Regions from separate parts of the Leclercia sp. G3L genome, predicted to be linked through region 2. Evidence: predicted binding sites of a transcription regulator. Region 2 holds the regulator's gene; each other region holds the start of a gene.
The links. Region 2 encodes Fur, which represses iron uptake genes when iron is present. Its sites were predicted from a motif close to ATAATAATGAGAACNACTATCAA; they were not measured.
Positions count from the first base shown of each region.

Region 1 (10,350 bases), 1.7 Mb from region 2:
GCGATTTCGGTCCCGGCCTCGCTGGCGGGAGTGGCGATTGCCGCGCTCTGGAGTCTACGCCGTGGCAAGGATCTGGCCGACGACGCGGAATTTCAGGCCCGGTTGCAGGATCCTGAGCAGCGTAAGTTCATCTATGGCAGCACCGATACCTTGATGAATCAGCGTTTCCCGAAGCAGGCGTACTGGTCCACCTGGATCTTCTTCGCCGGGATTGCCGTCGTGGTGCTGCTGGGCGCCCTGCCCGAGCTGCGTCCGGCCTTTGAGGTGAAAGGCAAGCTGACGGCGCTGTCGATGAACCTGGTGATCCAGATGATGATGCTGATTGCCGGGGCGGTAATGCTGATGCTCTGCAAAGTGAATGCAGCGGCGATCTCAAACGGGGCGGTGTTTAAGGCCGGGATGGTGGCTATTTTCTCGGTCTTTGGCGTGGCATGGATGAGCGATACCTTTTTCCAGGCGCATCTGGATGAGCTGAAGATGGCCCTTGAAGGCGTGGTGAAAAGCCACCCCTGGACCTACGCCATTGTGCTGTTTCTAGTTTCGAAGCTGGTCAATAGCCAGGCGGCAGCGCTGACGGCAGTTGCGCCGATGGGGTTAATGCTGGGGATTGACCCGAAGATGCTGATTGCTTTCTTCCCCGCGTCGTACGGCTATTTCGTTCTGCCGACCTACCCCAGCGACCTCGCCTGCATTGGCTTTGACCGCTCGGGCACCACGCGTATCGGCAAGTTTATTATCAACCACAGCTTTATTCTGCCAGGGCTCATCGGGGTGAGCTGTGCCTGTGCGGTGAGTTATCTGCTGGTGCAGACCTTCCTGTAATCATCATACCGGGCGACCGCGGGTCGCCCGTTCACTTTATTCTCACAAAATCATTTCTAAATTCAAAGCGTCGGTTTATTTTAGTGAGACTCGCCCTGCGGCGTGAACTTCAGTTCAATCAGCGCAATGGCTTTCTGAACCGCGCGCAGCGTGACGGGGTCGGCCGAGGCAGGATTGCTGGCGAAATCGATATTTTTGAGCTGGCTGGACATCTTCTCGCGCACCTCAGCCGGGGCGATGATTTCAATCACATCAAGAATTTGTTTGATAACCAGCTGGCATGCAACAACGTCAGAGATCAGTTCCTGATCGGCACTCAGGTTTTGAGACATAGGCTTCTCCTGTTTGAAAGGCCGCCATAGTAGCAAAACGCCTGCCCTGATGCGGCCTGCAGGCACAAAAAAACCTGCCGAAGCAGGTTTTTTTATCAGAACATCGCGCCTGGCGGTACGTCCTTGAAGGTCTTGCAGTAGGATTCGAACATGCTTTTCAGGATTTTGCGCAATTTCATCATTATGCTCCGGCTAAATGTTATGCAGGTGTTATTGTTGATGCGCCTATAATATGACCTTCATCACAAAAATCAATGATTTTGTGATATTCATCACGGCAGTTTATTTAAAATAAAACAGCGTTCCTGTTAAAAACAATAACAAATCAGGTGATTAGCAGCGTATTTGTTCCTGTAAATTTTTAAAAAAATTTTGAAGTGGCAGAGGAAAAATGACCGAAAACATCTCCGGTAAAGCGTCCAGCGGGATCTCTCCCGCTGCGCTGTTAGTCGCGGGCGCGTTCTTTATGGAGTTTCTCGACGGCACGGTGATCGCCACCGCGCTGCCCGATATGGCGAGAAGCTTTGGCGTGCAGGCGGTGGATCTCAACATCGGCATCAGTGCGTATCTCATCACCCTGGCGGTACTTATTCCCGCCAGCGGCTGGATCGCTGACCGTTTTGGGGCGCGTAAAGTTTTCACCCTTGCGCTGGCCATTTTTACCCTCGCTTCGGTGCTGTGCGGCCTTGCCACCAGCGTCGATCAGTTCGTCGCCATGCGCGTCCTGCAGGGGATGGGCGGCGCGCTGATGGTGCCGGTTGGGCGGCTGGCGGTGCTGCGCACCACGCCAAAACATCTGCTGATCGCCGCCATCGCCACCTTCACCTGGCCCGCGCTGGTAGCGCCGATAATCGGCCCGCCGCTGGGCGGCTTTATTACCAGCTATGCCAACTGGCGCTGGATTTTCTTTATTAACGTGCCGCTGGGGCTGATTGCCATCGTGCTGGCGCTGCGCATTATCCCGGATATCTATGAAGAGAGCCGTCGCCCGTTCGACACACCGGGCTTTATCGCCACCTCGGTGGCGATGGTCAGCCTGGTCTGCGCCATGGAGATGATGGGGGCGCAGCAGGTCAATACGGGGATCACCCTGGCGCTGCTGGCTATCGGGGTGGTCACGATGATCTATGCGCTGCGGCATTTCCGGCGCGCTGAATGGCCGATGATCCGCCTGGATGCCCTGCAGGTGCCCACCTTTCGCGTGACGATGTACGGCGGGTCGCTGTTCCGCGCCTCCATCAGCGCCGTACCCTTTTTGCTGCCGCTGCTGTTTCAGGTGGGATTCGGCATGGATGCGTTCCACTCCGGTCTGCTGGTGCTGGCGGTGTTTGTCGGCAACCTGACCATCAAACCGGCGACCACCCCGCTGATTCGCGGGCTGGGGTTTAAAAAGCTGCTGCTGATCAACGGGGCGCTGAACGTGCTGGCCCTGCTGGCCTGCGCGTTCCTGACGCCGCAAACCCCGGTGTGGGTCATCATGCTGGTGCTCTATCTGGGCGGCGTATTTCGTTCCATTCAGTTTACCGCCATCAGCACCCTCGCCTTTGCCGACGTCCCTTCCCCGCAGATGAGCTATGCCAACACCCTGTTTTCGACCGCCACCCAGCTGGCGGTGGGGCTGGGGATCACCCTCGGCGCTATCGGGATCCGTATTGGCGAACTGTGCAGCGAGATGCTGGGGATTGAAGCGCTACCGGGGATCGGTTTCCGGCTGGCATTTGTGGCGATTGCGCTGGTCTGTCTGCTGGGGATGTTTGATACCCTGCGGCTGGTGAAAGATGCCGGCAGTGCGGTATCCAACAAGCAGGCATAAAAAAAGCCAGCGCAAGCTGGCTTTTTCCTGGTGTTGGCAACTTAGCCGATAATGCCGCGGACAAAAGCTTCGATCTCTTTATCCTGGCAGTTCTCAAAGAAGCACTGCTGGAAACGCTGACCGGTCACTGCCGTTTTAACCAGCTCTGGATCGATAGCGCGCAGGGTGTCGAGATAGTTCTCTTTAACCACCGCGGCCTTAACCTGGTTCAGAATGCCGGCGTTGCGAACCTGCGGCTCTTTACGCTCTGGCGGATAACCTTCGCCATTACGGCCGGTGAAGGCTTTTTCAAAGATGAAGCGGACGTTCAGCTCTGCGCCCCAGCCGAAGCCTTTGGCAAACGGCAGGGAGAGCGCGTTACCGTTGTTGATCTGGGCGAACAGGAAAGCATCCGCCGGATCGATGCAGTAGCCGCACACCACGCCCGGATGGATGTTCAGGGACATCAGCGCGCCCTGGCCGGTACCGCAACCGGTTACCACGAAATCAACCGCTTTCGAGTTCAGCAGAATGCTCGCCATGATCCCCAGGTGAATATAGGTCAGGTGGTGATCGTTTTCGTCGCTCATCCCAACGTTGTAGACCGGGAAACCTTTCTCTTCAGCAACGGCGTTCAATTCCTTGAGGATGATGGCGTTTTTTGGCGCCTGGCTGTTTTCCATCATCAGTGCAATTTTCATTCTTCGTCTCCTGAATGCGATGCGGGGCATCCCGCTGTGAATAGCTTACCTGTTCAACCTTACTACTAAGCAAACACACTTTCAAATTAAGTGAAAAATAGTTTCAAAAAACAAAGATGCGCTCACAATTTTGTACTCAGAGGCGTTTTTGCCACCGATGGATAAAAGGATGGCATAAGATTGAAGGAGCCGGGGCTCGTGGCAAAGAGAAGAGGCAGAACAGGCGTTTAATCCTGGCATTGCGGCGCACATCAGCCGCTAGTATAGATTATTTCAACGCATTCAGAGTGTTCTATGAAGAGATTATGCACTGGCGGCCTGCTCCTGTTACTGGCAGGCTGTGGCGTTACCCGGCAAGCAGAAGTCAGCAGCGTCGACGTCACGTCAGGTGTCGTCATGCTCAATTACGATCAGGCCATGTTGCAGAACGCCCGCTATGACGACTACGTCACCAGCGGCACCGCGACCCGTGAATGCCAGGCGATGGGGTACAACACGGCCATGGCCTACGGTCAGCCGGTCAAAACCTGTAGCCTCATCAGCGGCTCGCTGTGCCTCAATGAGACCATGACCATCCAGTATAAGTGTTATGGTTATGCTCCGCCGCTCGTCGTCACGACGTCCGCCTGGTAATAATGCCATTGCCAGCGCTCCCGCTGGCAATAATATTTTAAACACGAAACAGAATAATTCTCATTAATATATTTAAATTACCCGCAATGCGTTTTATTCCCATTCGTATTATGATCGCTTAAATATTTATTTTACTTTTTGCAAATAAATAAATAACAAATTATAGTGACGCTCACGTTGACCAGTTAATAATAAAACGGAGCTACACCATGCTTAAAACTGAAATGATCGACAAGCTTAATGAGCAAATGAATCTGGAGCTGTACTCATCCCTGCTCTATCAGCAGATGAGCGCCTGGTGTAGCTATCACAGTTTTGAAGGCGCGGCGGCATTTATGCGCCGTCACGCGCAGGAAGAGATGAGCCACATGCAGCGTCTCTTTGATTATCTTACCGATACCGGCAGCCTGCCGCGCATCAACCCGGTGGCATCCCCCTTTGCAGAGTACGCATCGCTGGACGAACTGTTCCGCGCCACTTATGAGCACGAGCAGCTGATCACCCAGAAAATTAACGAACTGGTTCATGCGGCCATGACCAGCCAGGATTATGGCACCTTTAATTTCCTGCAGTGGTATGTGGCAGAACAGCATGAAGAAGAAAAGCTGTTTAAATCCGTGCTCGATAAACTGTCGCTGGCGGGTAAATCGGGTGAAGGGTTATACTTTATTGATAAAGAGCTGTCGACGCTCGACGCTCAAAATTAATATTACTGCGGCGCCTTCCGGCGCCGCGTTATTTTTAATGACGACAAATTTTACTTTCGTGCGTTGAAAAACCGGTATCCAGCGGAATAAATTTCCCGCGTGCCGCCAGAAACGCCACCAGCTCCGTCGCGGTCATTTCCGCCGCCGAACAGGTATGAAAACGTGCCGCCTCACCAAAGCGTGCGGTAATTGCCGCCACCAGGCTCGCTTCGGTGTACTGTTCACCGGAATCAATCATCATCGTCAGCACGTCGTGCCCATGTATGGATGCCATAAACCCTCCAGAATGAAAGGCGCAGCCTGACACGTTCCTCCTCTGCCCGCGTTGCGCTGGCGCAGGTTTACATACAGCCGGCACAGCTGGTACAGCGCCAGTCCTGTTTATTCACCGCCTGATAAAACTGACGATAGCTATCGGTTTCCAGCGGGATGGCGTGGTCGAAAAAGAGGTCGGTCAGCCACTCGACGTTCTCAATGATCCACTCATCTTCCTGTAAGCCCTGGGCGAAAGTTTCATCCTCAGGATCGATAATCGAGTAAATCGCCCAGGTACCCATGTCCTTTTCCTGCCGCGCCTCCGGCAGGGCTAACGCCTGCCCCTGCCAGGTGATGATCCAGTGCCCATGACACAATAAATTGCCTGAGCGACTCCATTTTGCACTGAAGGGGTTACTGCCGGTCATCGCCGTCTCACTTTTTTTGATTATTTATAAGAAACGTTTACGTTACGCCTGATTATCGGGCGAAAACATTGTCCTTATGAAGTAGGCGAATACCCCCACTTTCATGGGCATACGACCAGGCCGTCGCTCCGGGTTATTTCCGTAAACATTGTTTTACAGTCGTTGTAACGTCGGTTTGACGAACCTGCGCTTTTCCCTTACTCTGCGCCGCAGATTTTGTCGTGATACAGCAAGGCCGTAGAGGAAAACGTGAAGAACAGAACGCTGGGAAGTATTTTTATCGTCGCCGGAACGACGATTGGAGCTGGAATGCTGGCGATGCCGCTGGCGGCCGCGGGCGTCGGGTTTGGCGTCACGCTGGTATTGCTGGGCGTACTTTGGGCGCTGATGTGTTACACCGCCCTGCTGCTGCTCGAAGTGTATCAGCACGTTCCCGCCGATACCGGGCTGGGGTCGCTGGCCGGCCTCTATCTGGGCCGCTTCGGCCAGTGGATCACCGGCTTCAGCATGATGTTCCTGATGTATGCTCTGACCGCGGCCTATATTAGCGGCGCGGGGGAGCTCATCGCCTCCAGCGTTAACGACTGGTTCAACGCCGATATTACCCCTGCCACCGGGGTGATCTTCTTTACCCTGATTGGCGGCGGCGTGGTCTGCGTGGGCACCTCGCTGGTGGATCTCTTCAACCGCTTCCTGTTCTCGGCAAAAATCCTCTTCCTGGTCGTGATGCTGGCCCTGCTGGCACCGCATATTCATAAGGTCAACTTACTGACCCTGCCGCTGGAGAAAGGGCTGGCGTTGTCGGCCATCCCGGTGATTTTTACCTCGTTCGGTTTTCACGGCAGCGTGCCGAGCATCGTCAGCTATATGAATGGCAACGTGCGCAAGCTGCGCTGGATTTTTATTACCGGCAGCGCCATCCCGCTGGTGGCCTATATCTTCTGGCAGCTGGTCACCCTCGGCAGTATCAACTCTTCGACCTTTATGGGGATGCTGGCGAGCCACACCGGCCTGAACGGGCTGTTGCAGGCCCTGCGTGAAGTGGTTGCGTCGCCGCATGTGGAGCTGGCGGTGCACCTGTTTGCCGACCTCGCCCTGGCAACCTCGTTCCTCGGCGTGGCGCTGGGCCTGTTCGATTACCTTGCCGATCTGTTCCAGCGCAGCCGCACCCTGAGCGGGCGGATGCAGACCGGGGCGATCACCTTCCTGCCGCCGCTGGCGTTCGCCCTGTTCTATCCGCGCGGGTTTGTGATGGCGCTGGGGTATGCCGGGGTGGCGCTGGCGGTGCTGGCGCTGCTGCTGCCGTCGCTGCTGGTCTGGCAGAGCCGTAAGCAGCATGCCACCGGCGACTACCGGGTACCCGGCGGTAAACCGGCGCTGTGTCTGGTCTTCGCCTGCGGGATTGCGATAATCCTTGTGCAGTTTGGCATTGCGGCGGGGTTGTTACCGGAAGTGGGATAAGCAGTTGTGCCGGGTGGCGCTGCGCTTACCCGGCCTACGATAGCTGTAGGCGCGTGCAAGCGAAGCGCCGCCGGGCGCTGTTAATGCAGACAGCAGTTCTTGAATTTTTTACCGCTGCCGCACGGGCAGGGATCGTTGCGGCCGACTTTGGTGCCGTTGATCACCGGCTGCTGGGTGACCGGCTCCTGCGGGTTGGCAATCCAGTAGTTATACAGACGCAGCGCCGCCGGACGAATGTTCTCGATGCTCTGCTGGAACTCCTCTTCGCTGAAGCTGTCCAGACGCTCAAAGTTCTCTTCGGAGCCGTGCAGGGCAATCAAATCCAGATCGGCACGCAGGGATCCCGGCAGGGATGACCAGTCGGTCAACGCCACGCCGCGCATATAGCCGAAGCACCACTCCTCTACCACGGTATAAGTTTCGCCCTCGACGTCGTTCATGCCGAACATCGGTTCAAACTGTTCCGGGTAGTCGCTCAGGCGCTCGGCGATATCGTTCATGTGCTTGAAGCAGAGATCGATAAAGCGGTTCATCTCACGATCGTTCTTCCAGCGCGGAATGTTTTTCTCGCCGCCCCATACCGCCACCAGCCAGCGGTCCGGCTCAACCACCACCGGGCCAGACAGCACCGCGGTCAGCATCCCGTCGAGCTCCGAGACGTCTATAACGGACTCGCCGTCATGACCGTAGGTCATTAAGGTCTCTTCCAGCCACTCCATTTCGGTTTCGTTTAACGGGCCTTCGCTCATGGTAAATCTCCTGCAGAATTGAATTGCGTGCAGGGTAACACAGAAAGCGTGTTGAACTGTCCCCTTCCCCTGCTTATCCCGGGCGCTTTACTGGTGCAAATGCGTTTGAATCGTGACCGTTGCACAACTTATGTGCTTTGTTGTTAATGAGATGTGATCCCCGCTGTAATTTCACTGCGTGGTGCCGGGTGGCTTAAAACGGCGCTCTATACTGAAAATTGTCGAAACACAGGCAATCTGCTGCCGTTCTGGCAACCATTTTGCTTACTGTTGTGCTGAGGGTAAAACCCTCAGGCAATCTCGCCTGTTTCTGCGGTATGTCGTCCGTTTAGTGCATTACGTTTTGAACACGTTTTGGATTGGGCACGCCTCCGGCGTTCGACTACACAGGGTTGTGCCAAAAACCACTCAGAAAAGGTACATAATAATGTCGCTGAAATTGATCAGAAGTCCTCTCTCTATCGTGCTGGCAGGGTGTCTGGTGACGGCGTTTTCCGCCCAGGCTGATATCGTCATTGGCGTGGCGGGTCCCTTCACCGGGCCGAACGCCACCTATGGGGACCAGTACTGGCACGGCGCGACCCAGGCCGCGGAAGACATTAACGCCGCGGGCGGCATTAATGGCGAGAAGATCAAACTGGTGCAGGGCGATGATGCCTGTGAACCGAAACAGGCCGTCTCGGTCGCTAACCGTCTGGTTGACCAGGATAAGGTCAAAGCCGTGGTCGGCCACTTCTGCTCCTCCTCCACCATGCCGGCCTCCGAGGTCTATAACGACGCCGGCGTACTGGCGATCACCCCGGGCTCCACCAACCCGCTCATCACCGAGCGCGGCATGAGCGACATGTTCCGCATGTGCGGTCGTGACGACCAGCAGGGCCAGGTCGCCGCTGATTTCATTATCGATAAGCTGAAAGCCAAACGGGTGGTGATCATTCACGACAAAGACACCTACGGCCAGGGGCTGGCGGATGCCACCAAAGCGGCGCTGGCGAAACGCGACGTTAAGGATGTGATGTACGAAGGCCTGTCGCGGGGCGAAAAAGACTTTAACGCGCTGGTGACCAAAATCGGCGCCCAGAAGCCGGATGTGGTCTTCTTCGGCGGCTGCCACCCGGAAGCGGGCCCGCTGGTGCGCCAGATGCGTGAGCAGGGCGTGCAGGCCAAATTCTTCTCCGGCGACTGTATCGTCAACGAAGAGATGGTTACCGCCGCCGGGGGCGCGCAATACACCAACGGCATCTATATGACCTTCGGCAAAGACCCGCGCCTGATCCCGGAAGGCAAAGCAGTGATCGACAAATTCCGCGCCAGTAAATTCGAGCCGGAAGGCTACACCCTCTACTCCTACGCCTCTATCCAGGCCATTGCTGCGGCCTTTAAAGCTGCGGGCGGTGCCGATCCGGCCAAAGCCAGCGAATGGCTGAAGGCTAATTCGGTGGATACCGTGATGGGCAAAAAATCCTGGGACAGCAAAGGCGACCTGAAAGTCTCCGACTACGTGGTGTACGAGTGGGACGACAAGGGAAAATATAAGGAAGTGCAGTAACGGGACGGAATCACGCTCAACGTCGGTATGGCGACATACCGACGCAGTATAAACATCGGGCCGCGCCCTGAACGGGCGGCCTAAAACACGAGCGCGCGATGATGGAAACTTTCTTTCTGCAGCAGTTAATCAATGGCTTAACGCTGGGGTCGGTCTACGGTTTGATCGCCATCGGCTACACCATGGTCTACGGCATTATCGGCATGATTAATTTCGCCCACGGCGAAGTGTATATGATCTCCGCCTATCTCTGCGCCATCGGCCTGGCGCTCCTCTCCTTCTTCGGGCTGGAATCCTTTCCGCTGCTGATCCTCGGTACGCTGGTGTTCACCATCGTGGTGACGGGGGTCTATGGCTGGACCATCGAGCGGATCGCCTATAAACCGCTGCGTAACTCCACGCGCCTGGCCCCGCTGATCTCCGCCATCGGCATGTCGCTGATCCTGCAAAACTACGCCCAAATCAGCCAGGGGCCGCGCCAGCAGGGGGTCCCCACCATGCTCGACGGGGTGCTGCGTTTTCATATTGGCGAGGGCTTTGTGCAGATCACCTACACCAAAGTCTTCATTCTGATCGCCTCGTTCACCGGGATGCTGCTGCTCACCTGGATAATCAGCAATACCCGGCTCGGGCGGATGTGCCGCGCCGTGCAGCAGGATCGCAAGATGGCGTCGATTCTGGGTATCAATACCGACCGGATCATCTCCCTGGTGTTCGTGATTGGCGCGGCGATGGCCGGGCTGGCAGGAGTGTTGATCACCATGAACTACGGCACCTTTGATTTTTACGCCGGTTTTATCATCGGGATTAAAGCCTTTACCGCCGCCGTTCTCGGGGGGATCGGCTCCCTGCCCGGCGCGATGCTGGGGGGCCTGATCCTCGGCATTGCCGAGGCGCAATTCTCCGGCATGGTGAACTCCG
Region 1 covers NZ_CP088265.1:2,989,379-2,999,728, reverse strand. Annotated here, with positions in the region: gene LRS40_RS15715 (anaerobic C4-dicarboxylate transporter) at 1-822, shown strand, start outside; gene LRS40_RS15710 (DUF2766 family protein) at 903-1,154, opposite strand; gene azuC (stress response protein AzuC) at 1,250-1,333, opposite strand; gene LRS40_RS15700 (MFS transporter) at 1,546-2,967, shown strand; gene LRS40_RS15695 (RpiB/LacA/LacB family sugar-phosphate isomerase) at 3,009-3,647, opposite strand; gene yecR (YecR family lipoprotein) at 3,942-4,280, shown strand; gene ftnA (non-heme ferritin) at 4,490-4,987, shown strand; gene LRS40_RS15680 (YecH family metal-binding protein) at 5,022-5,261, opposite strand; gene LRS40_RS15675 (hypothetical protein) at 5,329-5,670, opposite strand; gene tyrP (tyrosine transporter TyrP) at 5,920-7,131, shown strand; gene LRS40_RS15665 (YecA family protein) at 7,212-7,880, opposite strand; gene LRS40_RS15660 (branched-chain amino acid ABC transporter substrate-binding protein) at 8,308-9,429, shown strand; gene LRS40_RS15655 (branched-chain amino acid ABC transporter permease) at 9,531-10,350, shown strand, end outside.
Region 1: the regulator Fur is predicted to act here: its motif matches at 4,328-4,350, upstream of ftnA (non-heme ferritin).

Region 2 (10,350 bases):
AGGCGTGGTGCAGTTCCTGCTGAAATCCTTCGTTGACGGCGAGTGGCGCTTCAACGTGCCCGTACTGTGGGATCAGTATGACCAGATCGTCGGCTGGCAGGCGGTCCCGGCGTGGCCGCACTCTACCCTGTTCATCACTGGCGGCAATTCCCCGTATGTCACCGAAGCGTACCGCGATGCGCTGCTGGCGCAATTCCCTCAGGCCAAAGCGCATGTCATTGCCGGAGCCGGACACTGGGTTCATGCTGAAAAACCTGACGCGGTGCTGCGCGCTATCCGCCGTTACCTCGCTGACATCAATAATTGATTAAAAAGAGAGCGACTGGTCGCCGGCAGGCCTCCAGTCGTTGGCGTGCCGTTTTCGGTGATGTATGATGGCGCGCTTATCGCCCGGGCATTAGCAGGGTGTCTTGTTTCCCCCGAAGTCTCAGAATCATGGCCAAAGAACACACGGACCGCACGACAATAGATCTGTTCGCGAATGAGCGTCGCCCGGGACGACCGAAAACCAATCCGCTTTCGCGTGATGAACAGCTGCGCATTAATAAGCGCAATCAGCTTAAACGCGATAAAAGTCGTGGGCTTAAACGCGTCGAGCTGAAACTGAATGCTGAAGCCGTCGATGCGCTGAATGAGCTGGCGAATGCTCGTGAGATCAGCCGCAGTGAGCTTATCGAAGAGATGCTGATTTCGCAGCTCGGGGAATGGCACGGCAAAGCGTAAGTCAGAAAACCCCCCTTCTTGTTGCTTTCATGTAGCACAGAGTGCAGTCCTGCGTGATAGCAGTTTCCGCAGGCTTCTCTGTTCTGCTATGATTGCCCTTATCCGTGGCTAAATTGCGCCACCATACCATTAAGTATCAAGAGGTTATTTTACTCATGGCAATCATCGGCATTTTTTTCGGCAGCGACACGGGTAACACCGAAAACATCGCAAAAAACATTCAAAAACAGTTAGGTAAAGACGTTGCCGATGTGCATGACATTGCGAAAAGCAGCAAAGAAGATATCGAAGGTTACGATATTCTGCTGCTGGGCATCCCGACCTGGTATTACGGTGAAGCGCAGTGTGACTGGGACGACTTCTTCCCGTCTCTGGAAGAGATCGACTTCAACGGCAAGCTGGTTGCCCTGTTCGGCTGCGGCGATCAGGAAGATTACGCAGAGTACTTCTGCGACGCCCTCGGCACCATTCGCGACATCATTGAGCCACGCGGCGCGGTGATTGTCGGTCACTGGCCAACCGCCGGTTACCACTTCGAAGCTTCTAAAGGTCTGGCCGACGACAACAACTTTGTCGGTCTCGCCATCGACGAAGATCGCCAGCCAGAACTGACCGCTGAACGCGTGGACAAATGGGTTAAACAGATCCGCGAAGAGCTGCACCTCGACGCCATCCTCAACGCCTGATGATGTCGCGGCGCAACGCTAAAGTTGCGCCGCATCGATAGGTAATTCCAATCAAAATAATTGCTACAAATTTTTAACTTTCGCTGCCATACCTGTACAATGATCCAGGAGTAAACGGGGAACCTTGTAACAACTTTGTTGGCGGTACCACGTTTTTATAAGCATACTTTACTTGAGACTTGCAGTTTTCATTACGTCATGGCAGTTCTATAATGAGACGCATTATCCCAGGTGCATTTTCTGTCACTTCTTCTTTAGAAGTGAATCGTTTAGCAACAGGACAGATTCCGCATGACTGACAACAACACCGCATTAAAGAAGGCCGGACTGAAAGTCACGCTTCCACGGTTAAAAATCCTGGAAGTACTTCAGGGTCCGGATAACCATCATGTCAGTGCGGAAGACTTATACAAGCGTCTGATCGACATGGGCGAAGAAATTGGTCTGGCTACCGTTTACCGTGTACTGAACCAGTTCGACGATGCAGGCATCGTTACGCGTCATAATTTCGAAGGCGGTAAATCCGTATTTGAACTGACGCAGCAGCACCACCACGATCACCTGATTTGCCTCGACTGCGGCAAAGTGATCGAATTCAGCGATGACTCCATCGAATTACGTCAGCGCGAAATTGCCGCACGTCATGGCATTCGTCTGACCAACCACAGTCTGTACCTGTATGGCCACTGTGCCGAAGGCGACTGCCGCGAAGATGACCACGCGCACGACGCGAAGTAATCTCTGCATAGACTCTGAGCCAACCTGACGGTTGGCTTTTTTTTGCCTGCCATCCTGTAAAAAAGCCCGGTGGCGCTGCGCTTACACGGGCCTACAAGGGTGAAATTACCCGTAGGCCCGGTAAGCATAGCGCCACCGGGCATGGCAAACAGCTGATTACTTCGCGTTATTACTGCGGATTTCCTGCCAGATTTTATCGCAGTTTTTGGTCACGTCCTGATTGTTACCCGTTTTACGCGCCTGGATACAGGCCTGGTAATCCGCCACCCGGACGGTTTCCTGGGCCGCAAACTGTTCGTGCGCCTTCTCCTGGCGCAGCACGTCCAGCACGCTTTGACAGGCTTCGATCTTTTCTGGCGAACCTTCAGCGGTATTGATGCACGCGCTGTAGGCCTCTTTCAGACGGGTATCTTCTTTCTGGGTCTGTGGTTGTGCGCAGGCGGCCAGTCCTGATGCCAGCACCGCGACCAGTACGATTTTTTTCAGCATAGAGGTCTCCAGTCAGGCGGGGAGCGCCCCCGCCCGGATTGTCATCAGAAGATGGTGAACGGGGCGATAACCATGAACTTCACGTCACGCTCATCCTGGAAGATGTTGCCGTAGCCGCCGCCGTAGCTTGGAATATCGGAGTGGTTGTCATACTGCGTGAAGTGCAGTTTGAACATGGTCCCTTTTGCGCGCCCATCCTGCAGGGTGTAGATCGCATCCAGGTTGTAGGCAGATTCCTTGATCTTGTTGGAGGCGATATCTTCACGCTGACCGGCGCTGTTGATTAACCAGTCTGCCGGTTTCGCATCCCAGGCGTAGACATAAGACGCGCCGACGCTCCAGCCCGCCAGGTTCAAGTTACTCAGGTCATACATGGCCCCGAAGAAGACCGCCTTTTCGCCGTTGGCGTTAAAGTCGGAGCGGTTATCCCACCATACGTCCAGACGACCGTTGGATGACGCGTAGGTTGGGGTCATACGCTGCAGGAAGTAGCCCTGCTGGCCTTCAGCCTTGACGTAAGTTCCTTCCAGACGTAAATCGACCTGACCGACCTTGTAGCCCAACGTTAGCGCCTGCAGCCAGGCCGTACCGTCGTAAATATCGTTTACGGTGCCGCTGTCGGCTTTATCACGCGTGCCGTAGAACTGATAGGTGGTAGAGAGCGGGCCGCCCACGATATCAAGCTTGTAGCTGGCTTTGGCAAAGTACTGATCGATGAAGCCTTCAGCCTGGCCAAATGCGGCTTCCAGAATCAGGTTATTTTTGAAATCGTACTTCGCGCCGAAGGAGTGGAGATAGTCGACGCGGGTTTTTCTGTCATTCTGATAGAACTTGTCCATCTCGAGGTGCCACGGCGCTTTATACTCGTTGGTCCACATGTAAGAGAAACTCAACGCACCGCTATCGCCGTAGTCAAAGTTGGCTCCGGCTTCGGCACCCTGATAGGTACCCGGCATAAAGCTCCAGTGCGGCGCTAGCAGGGTTTGACCGGTTGGCTGAAGCCAGCCACCGCGTGCCCAGGCCGGGCCGTATTTGAATTTTGCTGCCGCTTTGTACAGGCTGATCCCGCTCTTATCACCGGACCAGTCCTCTTTATAGGCTTTATTGCTGGAGGAGAAGGCAATTTCGTTCGGGTGGCCGCTGTCGCCGTTTTCCGCCATTTCGATAGCAGTGAACGCAGCCAGATCAAGACCAAACATATCGGCGGCATAGCCGGACTGGAAATCAAGGTTGGCGTTCCAGGTGGAGTGAGCCAGGTTGGTTTTATATTTGTCTGCATCGACATCTTTGCGGTCACGTTCACGCTGCCAGTAATAGACACCGCCCGTGAGGGTTGAATCATCGATGAATCCTTCGGCCTGGGCTTTCGGAGAAACCATCCAGCCTGACATTGCTGTAACACCGGCGATAGCCAGCGCAAGCGCACTACGTTTGCCACTAAACGTACGCATAATTAATCCTCTTTGACGTATTAAAAGCGCCTTAAACGGCGAAAAACAAAAAAGTAAAAAGTGGAGGCAACCGGAAATACCCGCTTACATCTCCTGTCCTTAGACTATTTTTCGCGACGCGAATTATCAATGCTTTTCAGCGATCAAAAGTCAGGATTATGACAAAGCGCACATATTTGGTTGCGGTTTGTAACAAAGCCAATGGGGAAGAATATTTATTTAAAATAATATTCAGAATGAGCGATTTATTTTTAATTAATAATAATTAAACAGCGCATCTGGTATCGATGACGGTTAATTTGCGAAAGGGAAGAGAAAGTAAACCGTTTTAAAAAATATAATTAATTCGCAACGCGAAGATTTAAAGGGTTAAGGGCATAATGGTCAGGCAAAAAAAACGCCGCATACGCGGCGTTTTTCAAAAGGAGAAAGGGATTACTCGCCCGCTTTAGCCCAAGTATCACGCAGACCGACGGTACGGTTAAATACCAGTTTGTCGGCAGTAGCATAGCGGCTGTCGAGGCAGAAGTAGCCTTCACGCTCGAACTGATACGCGTGACCAGCAACGGCAGCTTTCAGGGACGGCTCGGCAAAGCCCTGCTTGATCACCAGTGAATCCTGGTTAATCACTTCCAGGAAGTCCTCTGCGGCACCCGGGTTTGGCACGCTGAACAGACGATCGTACAGGCGGATTTCAACCGGCAGCGCATGTGCCGCGCTCACCCAGTGAATAACGCCCTTCACCTTGCGACCGTCGGCCGGATCCTTGCTCAGGGTCTCAGCATCGTAGGTGCAGAAGATGGTGGTGATATTGCCTTCAGCATCTTTCTCGACGCGTTCGGCTTTGATCACGTAGGCATTACGCAGACGCACCTCTTTGCCCATCACCAGACGTTTGTACTGCTTGTTGGCTTCTTCACGGAAGTCGGCGCGATCGATCCAGATCTCGGCGCTGAACGGCACATCACGGCTGCCCATCTCCGGTTTGCTCGGATGATTTGGCATGGTCACCAGCTCGCTTTCGCCCTGCGGATAGTTTTCGATAACCAGTTTAACCGGATCGATAACCGCCATGGCGCGCGGGGCATTTTCGTTCAGATCTTCGCGGATACAGGATTCCAGTGACGCCATCTCAATGGTGTTGTCCTGCTTGGTCACGCCAATGCGTTTGCAGAACTCACGGATGGAGGCGGCGGTATAGCCACGACGACGCAGACCGGAAATGGTCGGCATACGCGGGTCATCCCAGCCTTCAACGTGCTTGTCGGTCACCAGCAGGTTCAGCTTACGCTTGGACATCACGGTGTATTCCAGATTCAGACGAGAGAACTCGTACTGACGCGGATGCACCGGAATAGAGATGTTATCCAGCACCCAGTCATACAGGCGACGGTTATCCTGGAACTCCAGGGTACAGAGCGAGTGGGTAATGCCTTCCAGCGCATCGCTGATGCAGTGAGTGAAGTCATACATCGGGTAGATGCACCACTTGCTGCCGGTCTGGTGGTGATCGGCAAACTTAATGCGGTACAGCACCGGGTCGCGCATCACGATAAACGGCGAGGCCATATCGATTTTGGCACGCAGACAGGCTTTGCCCTCTTCGAAGCCACCGGCACGCATTTTTTCAAACAGCGCCAGGTTCTCTTCTACGCTGCGATCGCGGTATGGGCTGTTTTTGCCCGGCGCGGTCAGCGACCCGCGGTATTCGCGGATCTCGTCAGCGGAAAGCTCGTCAACGTAGGCCAGGCCTTTGTTGATCAGCTCAACGGCATAAGCGTACAGCTGATCAAAATAGTCAGAGGAGTAGCAGATGTCGCCAGACCAGTTGAAGCCCAACCATTGCACGTCGTTCTTAATGGACTCTACGTATTCGATATCTTCTTTCACCGGGTTGGTGTCATCGAAACGCAGGTTGCATTGACCCTGGTAGTCCTGCGCGATGCCGAAGTTCAGGCAGATCGATTTCGCATGACCAATGTGCAGGTAGCCGTTCGGCTCCGGCGGGAAACGGGTGTGAACGGTAGTGTGCTTACCGGTGGCCAGATCTTCATCAATGATCTGACGGATAAAGTTGCTCGGGCGGGCTTCAGCCTCACTCATCGTGGATTCCTCAAAGCGTAAACGACGTATAACGGCATATGATCTTATAAGCCGGGCGTAGTGACAACCTTTAGTTACGCAAAAAAAGGTCTCTGAAGAGAATAATCGGGGCAATTGCTGCAAAAAAAAGCGGCGGGGATATCCCCGCCGCTCAGGCATTAACGCTGACTCAGGAGCACTTATTTGCCTTTAATTTCATACAGTGGTGTCTGACCGGCAACAACCTGACCCTGCGCCTTGATCACAAGGCCGCTGAAGTCGTCGATATTGCTGCAGACCACCGGGCTGATCATGGAGCGGGCATTGGCGTTCAGGTAGTCGAGATCCATTTCCAGAACCGGCTGACCGGCAACCACTTCGGCACCCTCTTCAACCAGGCGTTTGAAGCCCTGGCCACCCAGCGCAACGGTATCGATACCCATATGGACAACGATCTCCGCGCCTTTCTCTGTTTCTAGGCAGAACGCGTGGTTGGTGTTAAAGATCTTGACGATAGTACCGGCTGCCGGAGAGACCACGGTTTTATCCGTTGGTTTCACCGCTACGCCATCGCCCACTGCTTTGCTGGCAAAGGCTTCATCAGGCACCTGCTCCAGAGCAACCACTTCCCCGGTCACTGGCGAAACCAGCGCAGCGATGGTGGTGGCATTGGCAACAGCCTGTGGCTTAACCGCAGCAGGCGCAGCGGCTGGCGCAAATGTCGCTTCAGCAGCGGCAACCGGACCGGTGGTTTTCATTGCGTTGGCGATTTTCTCGGCCACAAAGCCGACGATAATCTGAACGCTGGTTTTGTTCAGGCGGATCACGCCAGACGCACCCAGGCGTTTCGCCATTGCTTCGTTAACCAGAGAAGAGTCTTTCACGTTCAGACGCAGACGGGTGATGCAGGCATCAATACCGGTCAGGTTGTCTGAACCGCCGACTGCCGCGATGTACTGACGCGCCAGGCCGGAAACGTCTTCCGTCGCGGTGCCGCTCACGTTCACGTCCTGACCATCCCCTTCGCTACCGGCGACAGCCAGCTCGCGACCCGGAGTCATCAGGTTGAATTTGGTGATGGTGAAGCGGAATACCACGTAGTAGATCACGAAGAAGGCCAGACCCTGCAGGATCAGCATGTACCAGTGAACCGCCAGTGGGTTACGGGACGACAGTACCATATCCACCAGGCCCGCACTGAAGCCAAAGCCGGCAATCCACTGCATGCTTGCGGCGATGAACACGGAGATACCGGTCAGTACGGCGTGGATGACGTACAGTACCGGGGCAACGAACATGAAGGAGAATTCCAGCGGTTCGGTGATACCGGTGAAGAAGGCCGCGAATGCGCCCGCCATCATGATACCCAGCACTTTTGCTTTGTTCTCTGGACGCGCGCAGTGGTAGATAGCCAGCGCCGCACCCGGCAGACCGAACATCATAATCGGGAAGAAGCCCGCCTGATAACGACCGGTGATACCCACAACCGCTTTACCTGCTTCGATGGACTGTGCGCCGCCGAGGAAGTTAGGGATATCGTTAATGCCCGCAACGTCAAACCAGAACACGGAGTTCAGGGCGTGGTGCAGACCGACCGGGATCAGCAGACGGTTGAAGAACGCATACACGCCCGCACCGACGGAACCCAGCTTCTGGATGTGCTCACCGAAGTTCACCAGACCGTCGAAGATCACCGGCCAGATGTACATCAGGATGAAAGCGACAACAATCATAACAAAGGAGGTCAGAATCGGCACCAGACGACGACCGCTGAAGAAGGAGAGTGCTTTTGGCAACTCAACGCTACTGAAGCGGTTGTACAGTTCAGCGGAGATGATACCCACCAGGATACCCACGAACTGGTTGCTGATCTTACCGAAGGCTGCCGGAACCTGGTCCGCAGGGATCTTCTGGATCATGGAAACCGCAGCCGGGGAGCAGAGCGTGGTCAACACAAGGAAGCCCACAAAACCGGTCAGTGCCGCAGCACCGTCTTTATCTTTGGACATACCATAAGCCACACCAATGGCAAACAGTACGGACATGTTATCGATAATGGCAGAACCGGACTTAATGAAGAACGCGGCTAACGCGTTGTCCCCACCCCAACCCACAGGGTCAATCCAGTACCCGACACCCATCAGTATTGCTGCCGCTGGCAGCGTGGCGACCGGCACCATTAAGGCGCGGCCAACCTTTTGTAAGTAACCTAAAATGCTCAATTTGTTCCCCCTATGAGACCCCGTTAACGGTGTATTCTCAGCTGTGTTTTTATTGTGTCACTAACTTGTAAATACAGTTGATGATTCACTGGCTGACTGAGTGTGTGGAAAATTAATTCGTATCGCAAATTAAACGCGTACTTTTTGTGAGTTTTGTCACCAAATATTGTTTATCACCCTCCCCTGCACTGGCAAACTGCCAAAACTTATTTTATGATACGAAAAATCAAGACGAATTGCCCCCTCTCGGTGTGAACCAGGTTAGTCTTAATCATACCCGGACAAGCAATCCGCCATCTTTTATGAAATCTTTAGAGGTGAATAATGAGACTGATCCCCCTGGCAACTGCAGAACAAGTCGGTAAATGGGCTGCCCGCCATATTGTAAACCGTATCAATGCGTTTAAACCGACTGCCGATCGTCCTTTTGTGCTCGGCCTGCCAACCGGTGGCACACCTCTTACTGCCTATAAAGCATTGGTTGAGATGCATAAAGCGGGCCAGGTAAGTTTCGAACATGTTGTCACTTTCAACATGGATGAGTACGTTGGCCTGCCAAAAGATCATCCGGAAAGCTACCATAGCTTCATGCACCGTAATTTCTTTGATCACATTGATATTCAGCCGGGAAATATTAACCTGCTGGATGGTAATGCGCCGGATATCGATGCTGAATGCCGTCATTATGAAGAAAAAATTCGCGCTTACGGCAAAATTCACCTGTTCATGGGTGGCGTGGGCAACGACGGTCATATCGCATTTAACGAACCGGCCTCGTCTCTGGCGTCCCGTACCCGTATCAAAACCCTGACCCATGACACCCGTGTGGCAAACTCGCGTTTCTTTGATGGCGACGTGAACCAGGTGCCAAAATACGCCCTGACCGTTGGTGTGGGTACCCTGCTGGACGCGGAAGAAGTGATGATTCTGGTGCTGGGCGGCGTGAAAGCGCAGGCGCTGCAGGCGGCCGTTGAAGGCAACGTCAACCACATGTGGACCATCAGCTGCCTGCAGCTGCATCCGAAAGCGGTAGTGGTGTGCGATGAGCCGTCCACGATGGAACTGAAAGTGAAGACGTTGAAATATTTCAACGAATTAGAAGCAGAAAACATTAAAGGTCTGTAATGTAACGCCGCCTCTGTTTGCAGAGGCGGGATGCTATTTTTATACCGGGGGTCGTTATGTACGCTTTAACCCACGGTCGGATTTATACCGGCCATGAAATTCTGGATGACCATGCGATTGTGATCGCAAATGGCCTGATTGAACGTGTCTGCCCGCTGGCCGAACTGCCGACGGAAATAGAACAACGCTCGCTCAATGGGGCAATCCTCTCCCCCGGTTTTATCGACGTACAGCTTAACGGCTGTGGCGGCGTGCAGTTCAATGATACAGCGGATGCCGTCACGGTTGAGACGCTGGAGATTATGCAGCGCGCCAACGAAAGATCGGGCTGCACTAGCTATCTGCCAACGCTGATCACCACCAGCGACGATCTGATGAAACAGGGCATTCGCGTGATGCGTGAATACCTGGCGAAATACCCGCACCAGGCGCTGGGCCTGCACCTTGAAGGTCCGTGGCTGAATATCGTCAAGAAAGGCACCCATAACCCGAGCTTCGTGCGTAAACCTGACGGCGAGCTGGTCGATTTCCTCTGTGCCAACGCGGATGTGATCACCAAAGTGACCCTGGCGCCAGAAATGGTCGATCCAGAGGTCATCGGCAAGCTGGCGGGCGCAGGAATTGTGGTTTCAGCCGGGCACTCCAACGCCACGCTGAAAGAGGCCAAAGTTGGCTTCCGGGCCGGTATCACCTTTGCTACCCATCTTTATAACGCCATGCCGTACATCACCGGGCGTGAGCCGGGTCTGACCGGGGCGATCTTCGATGAGCCGGACGTCTATTGCGGCATCATTGCCGACGGGTTACACGTAGATTATGCCAACGTGCGTAACG
Region 2 covers NZ_CP088265.1:4,666,932-4,677,281, forward strand. Annotated here, with positions in the region: gene ybfF (esterase) at 1-307, shown strand, start outside; gene ybfE (LexA regulated protein) at 436-723, shown strand; gene fldA (flavodoxin FldA) at 879-1,409, shown strand; gene fur (ferric iron uptake transcriptional regulator) at 1,701-2,147, shown strand; gene chiQ (ChiQ/YbfN family lipoprotein) at 2,304-2,636, opposite strand; gene chiP (chitoporin) at 2,681-4,087, opposite strand; gene glnS (glutamine--tRNA ligase) at 4,523-6,190, opposite strand; gene nagE (N-acetylglucosamine-specific PTS transporter subunit IIBC) at 6,370-8,391, opposite strand; gene nagB (glucosamine-6-phosphate deaminase) at 8,716-9,516, shown strand; gene nagA (N-acetylglucosamine-6-phosphate deacetylase) at 9,573-10,350, shown strand, end outside.

Region 3 (10,350 bases), 98 kb from region 2:
GCTTCCCCTTGCCCACGCAGGCGGGCGGCGATGCCCTGCGCCAGCGTGCCGCCGAGAGAGTAGCCGAACAGGTGATAAGGCCCGTGCGGCTGCTGGGCGCGTAGCGTCTCCAGGTGCTGGTCGATCACCTCGTCCAGGGTGGCACAGTGCTGCATCGGTCCCGGTCGCGGCGACTGGATACCGGTAATCGACCAGCGCGGATTGAGATAGCGCGCCAGGACGCTGAACTGCCAGGCAAAACCGGAGGCCGGATGGAAGCAGAACAGCGTCGGGCCGTGGCTTTCGCGCAGGGGCAATATCGTCTCATACCCCAGACGCCGGGCCTGCTCGTCGCTGATGTCGGATCCCAGCAGGGCGCTCAGCTTGCCCACCGTCGAGGCCACCATCACCTGGCCGGGGGTAACCTGGCGGGCAAAGTGGCGGCTCAGGCTGGCGGCAAGGCGCATCGCCAGCAGCGAGTGGCCGCCGAGGGCGAAGAAATCCGCCTCGATGTCGTTGATCTCGCAGCCCAGCAGGGCAGAAAACGCCGCGGCAATCGCCTGTTCGGCGTCGCTTTCCGGTGCGCGGCCCCGGGTCTTCATCGTCAGCTCCGGCAGCGGCAGCGCCTTGCGATCCAGCTTGCCGTTGGCGCTGAGGGGCAGCGCGCTGAGTTGCAGTAACACCACCGGCACCATATGCGGCGGCAGTTGGGTTTTCAGGGCAGTTAAAAGCGCGTCGCGATCCAGCGGCAGACCGGATTCCGAGACCACATAGCCCACCAGCTGACGGGCGTCGCCGCCGGTATCCGCCGCCTGGTTGATGACGCAGGCGTGGGTTACCGCCTGAGCCACGTCCGGCAGGGTCAGCATCGCCCGGTCGATTTCCCCCAGCTCAATACGCTGGCCGCGAATTTTCAGCTGATCGTCGCTGCGGCCCAGATACTCTACCGCGCCATTATCCAGCCAGCGGGCCACGTCTCCGGTGCGGTACATGCGCTCGCCCGGCACGTACGGGTCGGCGATAAAGCGGCTGGCGGTCAGATCCGGGCGGCCCAGGTAGCCCTGCGCCAGCTGGATCCCGGTAAGATAAAGATCGCCCGCCACGCCGAACGGCACCGGGCGCATCATCGCATCCAGAATGCGCAGACCGGTATTCCACACCGGGAAGCCGATCGGCACGCTGTTGCCCTCTATCGCCGCCAGTTCCGGGCCAAAGGCCGGATACCAGCTGACGTCCACTGCCGCTTCGGTCGGGCCGTAGAGGTTATACAGCGGCGCATGGGTGAGCTGCTCCCACTCCCGGCACAGCGCGGTCGGCAGGGCTTCGCCGCTGCAGAACACCTGCTTCAGGCTGGCGCAGCAGGCGGCGTTTTCCGGAGTCAGCGAGGCGACAAAGGCTGCCAGCATCGACGGCACAAAGTGGGTGGTGGTGACGGCGTACTTCGCGAAGAAGTCCTGCATCGCCAGCGGATCGCGGTGCGCCTCCGGCTCGGCCATCACCAGCTTCGCCCCGGCAATAAACGGCCACCAGAACTCCCACACCGAGACGTCAAAGCTGCACGGCGTTTTTTGCGCCACCACGTCGGCTACGGTGAGCGGGTAGTGGTTTTGCATCCACAGCAGGCGGTTAACGATGGCGGTCTGGCCGACCATCACCCCTTTCGGCCGTCCTGTTGAACCGGAGGTAAAAATGATATAGGCGGTCTGTTCCGGGGCACTGAGGATGAGCGGTGCGCTGCTCTCCGCAGGCATTAGTGTGTTGTAACTAAACAGAGCCGGATGGTTAAAGCGCGGGCGCTGGTCGTCGGTGGTGATTAACAGCGACGGCTTCGCGTCCTCGATCATCATCTGCAGACGATCGTCAGGATATCCGGTGTCCAGCGGCAGCCACGCGGCCCCCGCTTCGACGATGGCGTGCAGGGCCAGCGTCAGGAACACCGAACGCGGTAACGCCACCGCTACGCTGTCGCCGGGCTTCACGCCCCGGGCACGCAGCTGGTTCGCCAGGGCCACCACCTGCTCGCGCATCTGGCAATAGGTCAGTTCGTGGTGCGCATCAGCCAGCGCCGGGGCGTCCGGGGTTTTCGCCGCCTGCTCCGCCACCAGCGCGCTCAGGGTGGTGAGCGGCAGAGGAACCGCTGTCTGGTTAATCTTTTCCAACTGCTGATATTCGGCGTCAGAAACCGTTTCGGCCTCGCCGCAGCGCAGGTCGATATTGGCGGCAAACTGCGCCAGCAACCCATGCAGGCGATCGACATGGCGCACCAGAGTGGCCTCATCGTAACGCTGCTTGTTGGCGAGGATCTCAATGCTCAGACCGCCCTGCTCGTCCGGGAACAGCGCCATCTCAAGGTCGTTGACCGGGCCGGTGGCGAGGGTATGCGTCACCGCCTGAACGCCATCGATATCCAGCTGGTAGTCAAAGACCTTGACGTTAAACACCGGGCCAAACAGCGCCTCGTCGCTGGCGGCGCGCCCGCTGTCGCGGACGATCTGCTCGGCGTCATACCGCTGATGGCGACGCATCTTTTTCATCTGCCCGGCCAGGCGCTGGGCCAGCTCCGGCAGCGTCTCCTGAGCGTTGATGTTCACCGCCAGCGGCAGCACGTTCAGCACCGGCCCGGTAGCGGTGAGCGCCGCGGAGCCCATCCGGCGCATAAAGATAAACCCGGCGGCATAGTTCATGCGTCCGGTCAGACGGGCGAGCCACAGGGCCACCAGCGCCAGAGCGAGGTCGGTGCGCTGGATCTGGCTGGTACTGGCGAGCTGGCTGAAGGCGTAACGATCGGCGGTCAGCTTCAGGCGCAGAATGTCGGTGGTCGCGGCGCGACCCGGCAGCGGCGCGCTGGAGAGCGATACCGGCGGCGGGAGCTGCTTACGCTGCCCGGCCCAGAAAGCACCGTCGCGGACATACGCCTCGCTGTCGCGGTAGCGCTGATACTCCTCCACCACCTCGGCAAAGGGCGTAAACGGCGACGCCGGCGTGGCGTCGCCGTTAGACCAGGCGCGATAAATGGCGGCGATCTGACGGGTAATAGCGGGGAAGCTGAAACCATCCACCACTAAATGGTGATAGCGCTGATACCAGTACCAGCGGTTGTCCGCCACCTGAATCAGCAGGTGGAAAGCCAGCGGCTGGCCGCTGTCGACGCGCAGGTTCTGGTTAAGATCGGCGTGCATCTGCGCCTGCGCCGCGGCATGCGGATCGGCGTGAGCGCGAAGGTCAATAATCTGCGGCTCCGGCAGGGTAGCACTCTCGTCCACCCACTGCCCGATCTCGCCGTTGTCCTCGGTAAACCGCGTACGCAGGGTGTCGGCCTGCATCATGCCCGCCACCACCGCTTTCGCCAGCAGCGGCGCATCAACCGGGCCGATCAGCTCGACGTAATGGGCCACGCTCCAGGCGTTGGGCAGGTCGGAAAGCTGTTCCGCCATCCAGATCCCCGGCTGGGCGGCCACGAGAGGAAGTTGTGCGCTCATGGGGTCACCTGTGCAAAATGGGCCGGGATCAGGGTTTGCCACTGGGCTGCAAGCCACTGCTGACAGGCTTCCTGCGACTGCGGCTCGCACACCACGCGCCAGCCCTCAGGCAGGGCGCACTGCTGCGGCCACAGGCTGTACTGCTGTTGCGCGTTTTGCACAATGGCGAACAGGCCCTGCGGATCGTCGAAGGGGTTACTGAATTCCATACCAGACTCCATTATTAAATAAGCGGCTGCCAGAGAGTCATCAGCCCCTGCGTCAGCCCTCCCCGCCAGCAAAGTGCATCATGTCCGCCGTCCACCGGACGCCAGTAAACCTGCTGCTGTGTGTGCTGTAGCTCGGCGTACAGCGCCTGGCACGCGCGGTAGATCAGCGGTTCGCGTCGCCCCGCCTCAAGGACAATGCGCAGTCCCTGCGCCGACAGCTGTTGGTTTTTGAGTTGTTCGATAATCACGCCGTCCTGTTTGCCACCGCGATGGGGCCACCAGAAGGATCCCGACTGGCTGAGCACGCAGGCAAAACGCCCGGGCCAGTGCAGTCCGGCATAGAGCGCCGAGAGCCCGCCAAAGCTCTGTCCGGCGACCACCGTACGATCGGCCCGGTCGCTGAACGGGGCCAGCGCCTGCGCCTGCGGGAGTAATTCCTCCTGCACCGCCAGCCAGAAGTCGGGGTTGCAGGGCAGCTCGTGGCTGCGATGGGCGGTATCGATAACGTCGATCAGCACATAAACGGCGGACGGCAGCTGGCCTGCGGCGGTGAGCGCAGAAAGCGCGGGCCAGATCGGCATACTTTCGGCCCAGAACTGGCCGTCGAGCAGCACCGCCAGCGGGCGCTCGTCAGAGGTATCCTCGCCGGTGGTAAAGATCCAGACCCGGCGGGTGTTGCCAAGCCTGGCGCTCTGCCATGAAATACACTGCGGGGGCATATAAGGGGTATCGAGCCGATCCCAGCCCGGCTGAACCGGTGCCTCGGGCATCTCCAGCGCCGAGACCGGATGGCCGCGCCCGCCGCGCCAGTGCTGGCGGTTTAGCGGATCGGCAATAGCGCGCGGCAACAGCTTGCGCCAGCCTTCGCGCAGCGCCATGCGGTCCGGCGGATCGGTGGCAAACACCGCCTCGCTGAAGTCGTCCTCGTGAACAGAGGGGATAAAGCAGTAGCTACCCCGCCAGTTTGGGCTGAACTCGCCCTGCCACTGCCAGACGTCGGTGCCGGCAATGCGCTCCAGCGTCTGCGGACGGGCATTGTGGTGGTGATCGGTCACGCCGGTGATATAGAGCCATACCCGCTTCAGCGGCGAAGTCTGCTCTGTTCCGCCCGGATCGCGCCACCAGAAGGTCACCCGATAGTGATCCCCTTCCCGCACCCCTTCGGGCCCCTGTTTCGACTGCCACCAGGCGTCACTTCCTGTTTCCAGCGTCGTCACCGATATAACCCCATGACCTGTTCTGTTTTTTTGATAAAAGATAAACAATATCGATAATATTATTGATAACTATTTTCATTTGCAATAGCGTATGGGCGCGCTGTGGGAAGCGCGAACATTAAATAACCATGCCATGCGCTGCGTACTGACTCAGGACTGAGGGGTTTTCGCAGACTGCGGGCGATAGCCTCCCGCCGCCTCACCCATTCGGGACGGAGCCATGAGGCATGCGGCATCGAAAAGCAGGACATACAATGAATAACAAGCTTCACTCACTGGCCTTACTGGTCAATCTGGGGATTTACGGTGTGGCACTGCCTGCGATGGCAGCCGATACCGCGGGCAACGAAGACACCATGGTGATCACCGCCGCCGAGCAGAACCTGCAGGCACCGGGCGTATCGACCATCACCGCCGATGAAATTCGTAAAAACCCGGCGGCACGCGATGTGTCAGAGATTATCCGCACCATGCCGGGCGTCAACCTCACCGGTAACTCCACCAGCGGCCAGCGCGGCAACAACCGCCAGATTGATATCCGCGGCATGGGCCCGGAAAACACCCTGATCCTGATTGACGGTAAGCCGGTGACCAGCCGTAACTCAATCCGTCTGGGCTGGCGCGGCGAGCGTGACACCCGCGGCGATACCGGCTGGGTGCCGCCAGAGATGATCGAGCGCATCGAAGTGATCCGTGGCCCCGCCGCTGCGCGTTACGGCAACGGCGCGGCGGGTGGCGTGGTGAACATCATCACCAAAAAGGTCAGCAACGAGTGGCATGGCTCCTGGAACACCTATCTGAATGCCCCTGAGCACGATGAAGAAGGCTCCACCAAACGCACCAACTTTAGCCTCAATGGCCCGCTGGGCGGGGATTTCAGCTTCCGCCTGTACGGCAACCTGGATAAAACCCAGGCCGATGCCTGGGACATCAACCAGGGCCATCAGTCTGAACGTACCGGCGCCTATGCCGATACGCTGCCTGCCGGCCGTGAAGGGGTCGAGAATAAAGACGTCAACGGCGTGCTGCGCTGGGACTTTGCCCCGATGCAGGCCCTGCAGTTCGAAGCGGGTTACAGCCGTCAGAATAACCTCTACGCGGGCGATACCCAGAACACCAACAACGATAACAGCAGCAACGGGCTGGTGAAGAAGAACTACGGCAAAGAGACCAACCGTCTCTATCGCCAGAACTTCGCGGTCACCTGGACCGGCGGCTGGGATAACGGCATCACCACTAACAACTGGGCGCAGTACGAACACACCCGCAACTCCCGTCTGGGGGAAGGGCTGGCGGGCGGCCTGGAAGGGCTGTTTAACAGCAACAAATTTACCGACACCGACCTGTCCGACGTGATGCTGCACAGCGAAATCAACCTGCCGATCGACTTTATCGTCAATCAGAACCTGACGCTGGGTACCGAGTGGGATCAGCAGCGGATGAAGGATATGTCCTCCAATGGTCAGGCCCTGCAGGGCGGTGCTGTTCCGGGAATGAGTGACAGCCGCAGCCCGTACTCCGATGCGGAGATCTTCTCTCTGTTCGCGGAGAACAACATGGAGCTGACCGACAGCACCATGCTGACCCCGGCGCTGCGCTTCGATCATCACTCTATCGTGGGCAACAACTGGAGCCCGTCGCTGAACCTGTCGCAAGGGCTGGGGGATGATTTTACCCTGAAGATGGGGATCGCCCGGGCCTATAAAGCCCCGAGCCTGTACCAGACCAACCCGAACTACCTGCTCTACAGCAAGGGCCAGGGTTGCTACGCGAGTGCAGACGGCGTCGGCTGCTATATGCTGGGTAACGAGGATCTGAAAGCCGAAACCAGCATCAACAAAGAGATTGGCCTGGAGTGGAAACGCGACGGCTGGCTGGCGGGCGTGACCTGGTTCCGTAACGACTACCGCGACAAGATTGAAGCGGGCTATGCCCCGGTGGGTCATACCTCTTCCGGTAAGGTGCAGACCGATATCTACCAGTGGGAAAACGTGCCGAAAGCCGTAGTGGAAGGGCTGGAGGGCACCCTGAACGTGCCGGTCAGCGACACCATCAACTGGACCAACAACATTACCTACATGCTGCAAAGCAAGAACAAGGAGACCGGCGACCGTCTGTCGATCATCCCGGAGTACACGCTGAACTCAACCCTGAGCTGGCAGGTACAGCAGGATGTCTCCCTGCAGTCGACCTTCACCTGGTACGGCAAGCAGCAGCCGAAGAAGTATAACTACAAAGGTCAGCCGGTGAGCGGTTCTGAGAAGGACGAAGTCAGCCCTTACAGCATCGTCGGCCTGAGCGCGACCTGGGACGTAACCAAATACGTCAGCCTGACCGGCGGCGTGGATAACGTCTTCGATAAACGCCAGTGGCGTGCGGGGAATGCCCAGACGACCGGGAATACCACCACCGGGGCCTATATGTATGGCGCAGGGGCGTATACCTATAACGAACCGGGCCGTACCTGGTATATGAGCGTGAATACGCAGTTCTGACAGTTAAAAGCAAAACGGCGACCTGGTCGCCGTTTTTGAGGGTCGTACCGCCCATGTACCATTGGTAGCAAAGCGTCCGCCAATCTGTTCAAGAACGTTAACCCCGGCGGTAACTGTCTCTGCTCTGGTTGCACTGGCTGCGGCTGCAACAGCGGCCTGATACTCTATTTCTTCATGGATGCCGTTAAGCCACTTGTACAGTGCATTGCGCTTCTTCGGTATTCTATTTTGTGTTGCAGATAAAGTGAATTAGCAAACAACAGAAAGGCCGGGATAAAGCCCAGCCTTTCTGTTCACACATGTGATTTACTCACCGCGAAAGCCGGGCTTGCCGTTGGCTTTACGCCATTTCTGCACTTCATCAGCAATCGCTTCTGGGGTTGCTTGTTTACCCGATTCTGGGTAATAGATTAAATCAGAACCTGATGGATGCTCCGATAAATCAATAAACTGTTCTAAAAGTTCGTCCTGATGACTTTCTCCCCCTTCAGCACTAATAATTTCTGCAATTAGCTTTATGAAATCTTTTCTTGATAATTCGCTCATATTTTTCAAACTATGTCCCTCGATGAACATCAATGTGGCGTTTAGGTGTCGTGATGCCCATATTGTCCACGTTATAGACATCACCACCTTGGCTTATTGGCTTGATGTGGTGAATTTCAAAAGAACGCCTTTTCCCAACTGTATCTGCAAATCTTGTTCGCGGCGACAATCCATACTTCATTCGAGCTGAGTTGCTGGGGATAAATTGCTTTGATAGTTCAGAATCTTTACTTACCTCTTCCCAGAATGCTTCCCTAAACCCATCAAAATTGGAGAAGGTACGACCGCGCAGTTTATCGGCTATCTGAGATGGGACAGGCGAGCCGTTGCCCTGATTCGCATCAGCTAACCATGTACCTGTAACCTTCTGACCTTTACCTGTGACTTGCCCCGGATTGTTGCGAATGTAGATATAAATCGGCGGAATATCTGATACGGGAAGGATCAGAATGTAATCCGCGAAATTTTTCTCATCCGGTGCCGGGGTTGTCGTACTGGTGATATGAGTTCCATCGGGTAACGGGTTAATAAGGATTGTTCCTGGCAGCCTCGGCGGGGTCTGATTACCCGTGTTTGTCGGAGTGTTAGCACCAGAATGATCGGGGGTCCAGATGATGGTTACCGGGCTTTCTTCCTCGGTGGTGAAGATGTACGCCTGTCGGGTGCTGTCCCACTGCATTTTACGCACCCGCACCATATCTTTACCCGGTGGGGTGTGCCAGCCATGCGGAACGGGATTTCCGTTGCTGTCATTCTCCCATGTATAGCGTACACGGGTAGGCGCTTCACTCATCTGTGCAAGCCGCATACGGTCGATGAAATCCTGTTCACCGTCGTTCAGCCGTCCGGGCATCATGCCAACTAAAAACCCGGCAACGGATGCACCTGCACCAGCCGTTGCGATTTCAGCCCCGCGTACCGCCCATGTACCATAGGTAGCAAAGCGCCCGCCAATCTGTTCAAGAACGCTAACCCCAGCGGTAGCTGTCTGTGCCCGGGCTGCACTGGCGGCGGCTGCAACAGCGGCCTGATACTCCATTTCCTCATGGTTGCCGTTAAGCCATTTGTACAGGGCACTGCGCTTCTTCGGTTTTGGGATACCCTCCGGAGCTGGTGACTTTTTCTTTGCTGTCTGTGCGTGCTGTGGTGTATCTGAGGCGGTTGCTGCATCATTGACCGGAGCAGCTTTAAATAGCCCCATATCAGCAAAGTTAGTATGAGGCTCCTGCTGCGTCCCTGCATCGTTACAGCCTTCACCACGAAGACAGGATTTAGCAAAAACCCGGTTACGTTCCTGCTCTTCTGCCCGTCGCCTCTCTTCGGCTTCCTGAGCAGCTTTACGTTCTGCAAATAGTTGTACTCGTGCGGCAATCGACGGATCCACTCCCGGCCCTACCCACTGCCCGGCAGGTGCGATAATCCAGTTAGACCCTGAAGGGCAGGCACAGCGCACGACTGAACCATCTACAGCTGCTATTTTTCCCATATTGGTATCGCGTGGTTCTCCCGAAACCACAACACCAGGTTCGCCACATTTGGGGCACCGGGTCGTTTTATCACCGACACGCATGACTCTGCGCCCGTGCTCGGTATCATTGGACATAGAAGCAATACATACAGCGCCAGTGGTCGTTTTATCACCTTCCAGCGCCGTTCCCCGTCCGTAGCAATCTGAACGATTTCCCATTACGCTACCTCATGGGCCGATAAAAAATCCTCCGGTACAGGGTCATCTTCATACTTAACAATAAATCCGCTGTCAGTAGGCGTGCTGACAATTTCATCCCCGTTTTCCAGAAGGCTTCCAACCAGCCCCATTCCTTTACCTGCCACGGTGTGAGACTGACCTGCGCTGGTGGCGATTCTGCTTTTTGTGCCATCAGCGTAGGTAACGGTGCAGCCTTCATACAGTACACTGGCGTACTGACCATTACTGAGCAGGGCTTTTACGCCTTTGTTCGGATTGGGTTCAAATTCATCAGCAATACCACCCTGCCGGGTCAGACTCCCTGCAACAGCAGGTCGATAAATGGCAGCAACAGGACGTTGTTGTAACGCCAGTTGTTGCATGACATTTTTGCGGGCATCTTCGGGCATTTCAGCGATTTGTTCAGGGGTGAATGCTGGTTTTTGCAAGGTAGCCAGAATTTCCGGAGTAAGATCATTGTTGTACTGTTTCATAAGTCCATCTACTTGTTATAAAAATAATCACAGCGGTCATTTTACAAGCAATAACCATATGTTCAACAAGGATTTGACTTAGGGGAAATTCCCATCGGTGACATTCAATAAAGGGTCTTTCATGCTTCCACTACTCTCACCAGAGGGGAGAGGGAACAGTCGGAAAGCGTGTGCTACCATGGCGTTCCTTTTTTAGCGGTGAGAAACAGATGTACACCACTTACTCCACGTTTCTTCTTGCCGG
Region 3 covers NZ_CP088265.1:4,764,984-4,775,333, forward strand. Annotated here, with positions in the region: gene entF (enterobactin non-ribosomal peptide synthetase EntF) at 1-3,458, opposite strand, end outside; gene LRS40_RS24375 (MbtH family NRPS accessory protein) at 3,455-3,667, opposite strand; gene fes (enterochelin esterase) at 3,682-4,884, opposite strand; gene LRS40_RS24385 (TonB-dependent siderophore receptor) at 5,139-7,379, shown strand; gene LRS40_RS24390 (bacteriocin immunity protein) at 7,686-7,925, opposite strand; gene LRS40_RS24395 (S-type pyocin domain-containing protein) at 7,936-9,612, opposite strand; gene LRS40_RS24400 (hypothetical protein) at 9,612-10,106, opposite strand; gene entD (enterobactin synthase subunit EntD) at 10,316-10,350, shown strand, end outside.
Region 3: the regulator Fur is predicted to act here: its motif matches at 4,941-4,963, upstream of fes (enterochelin esterase).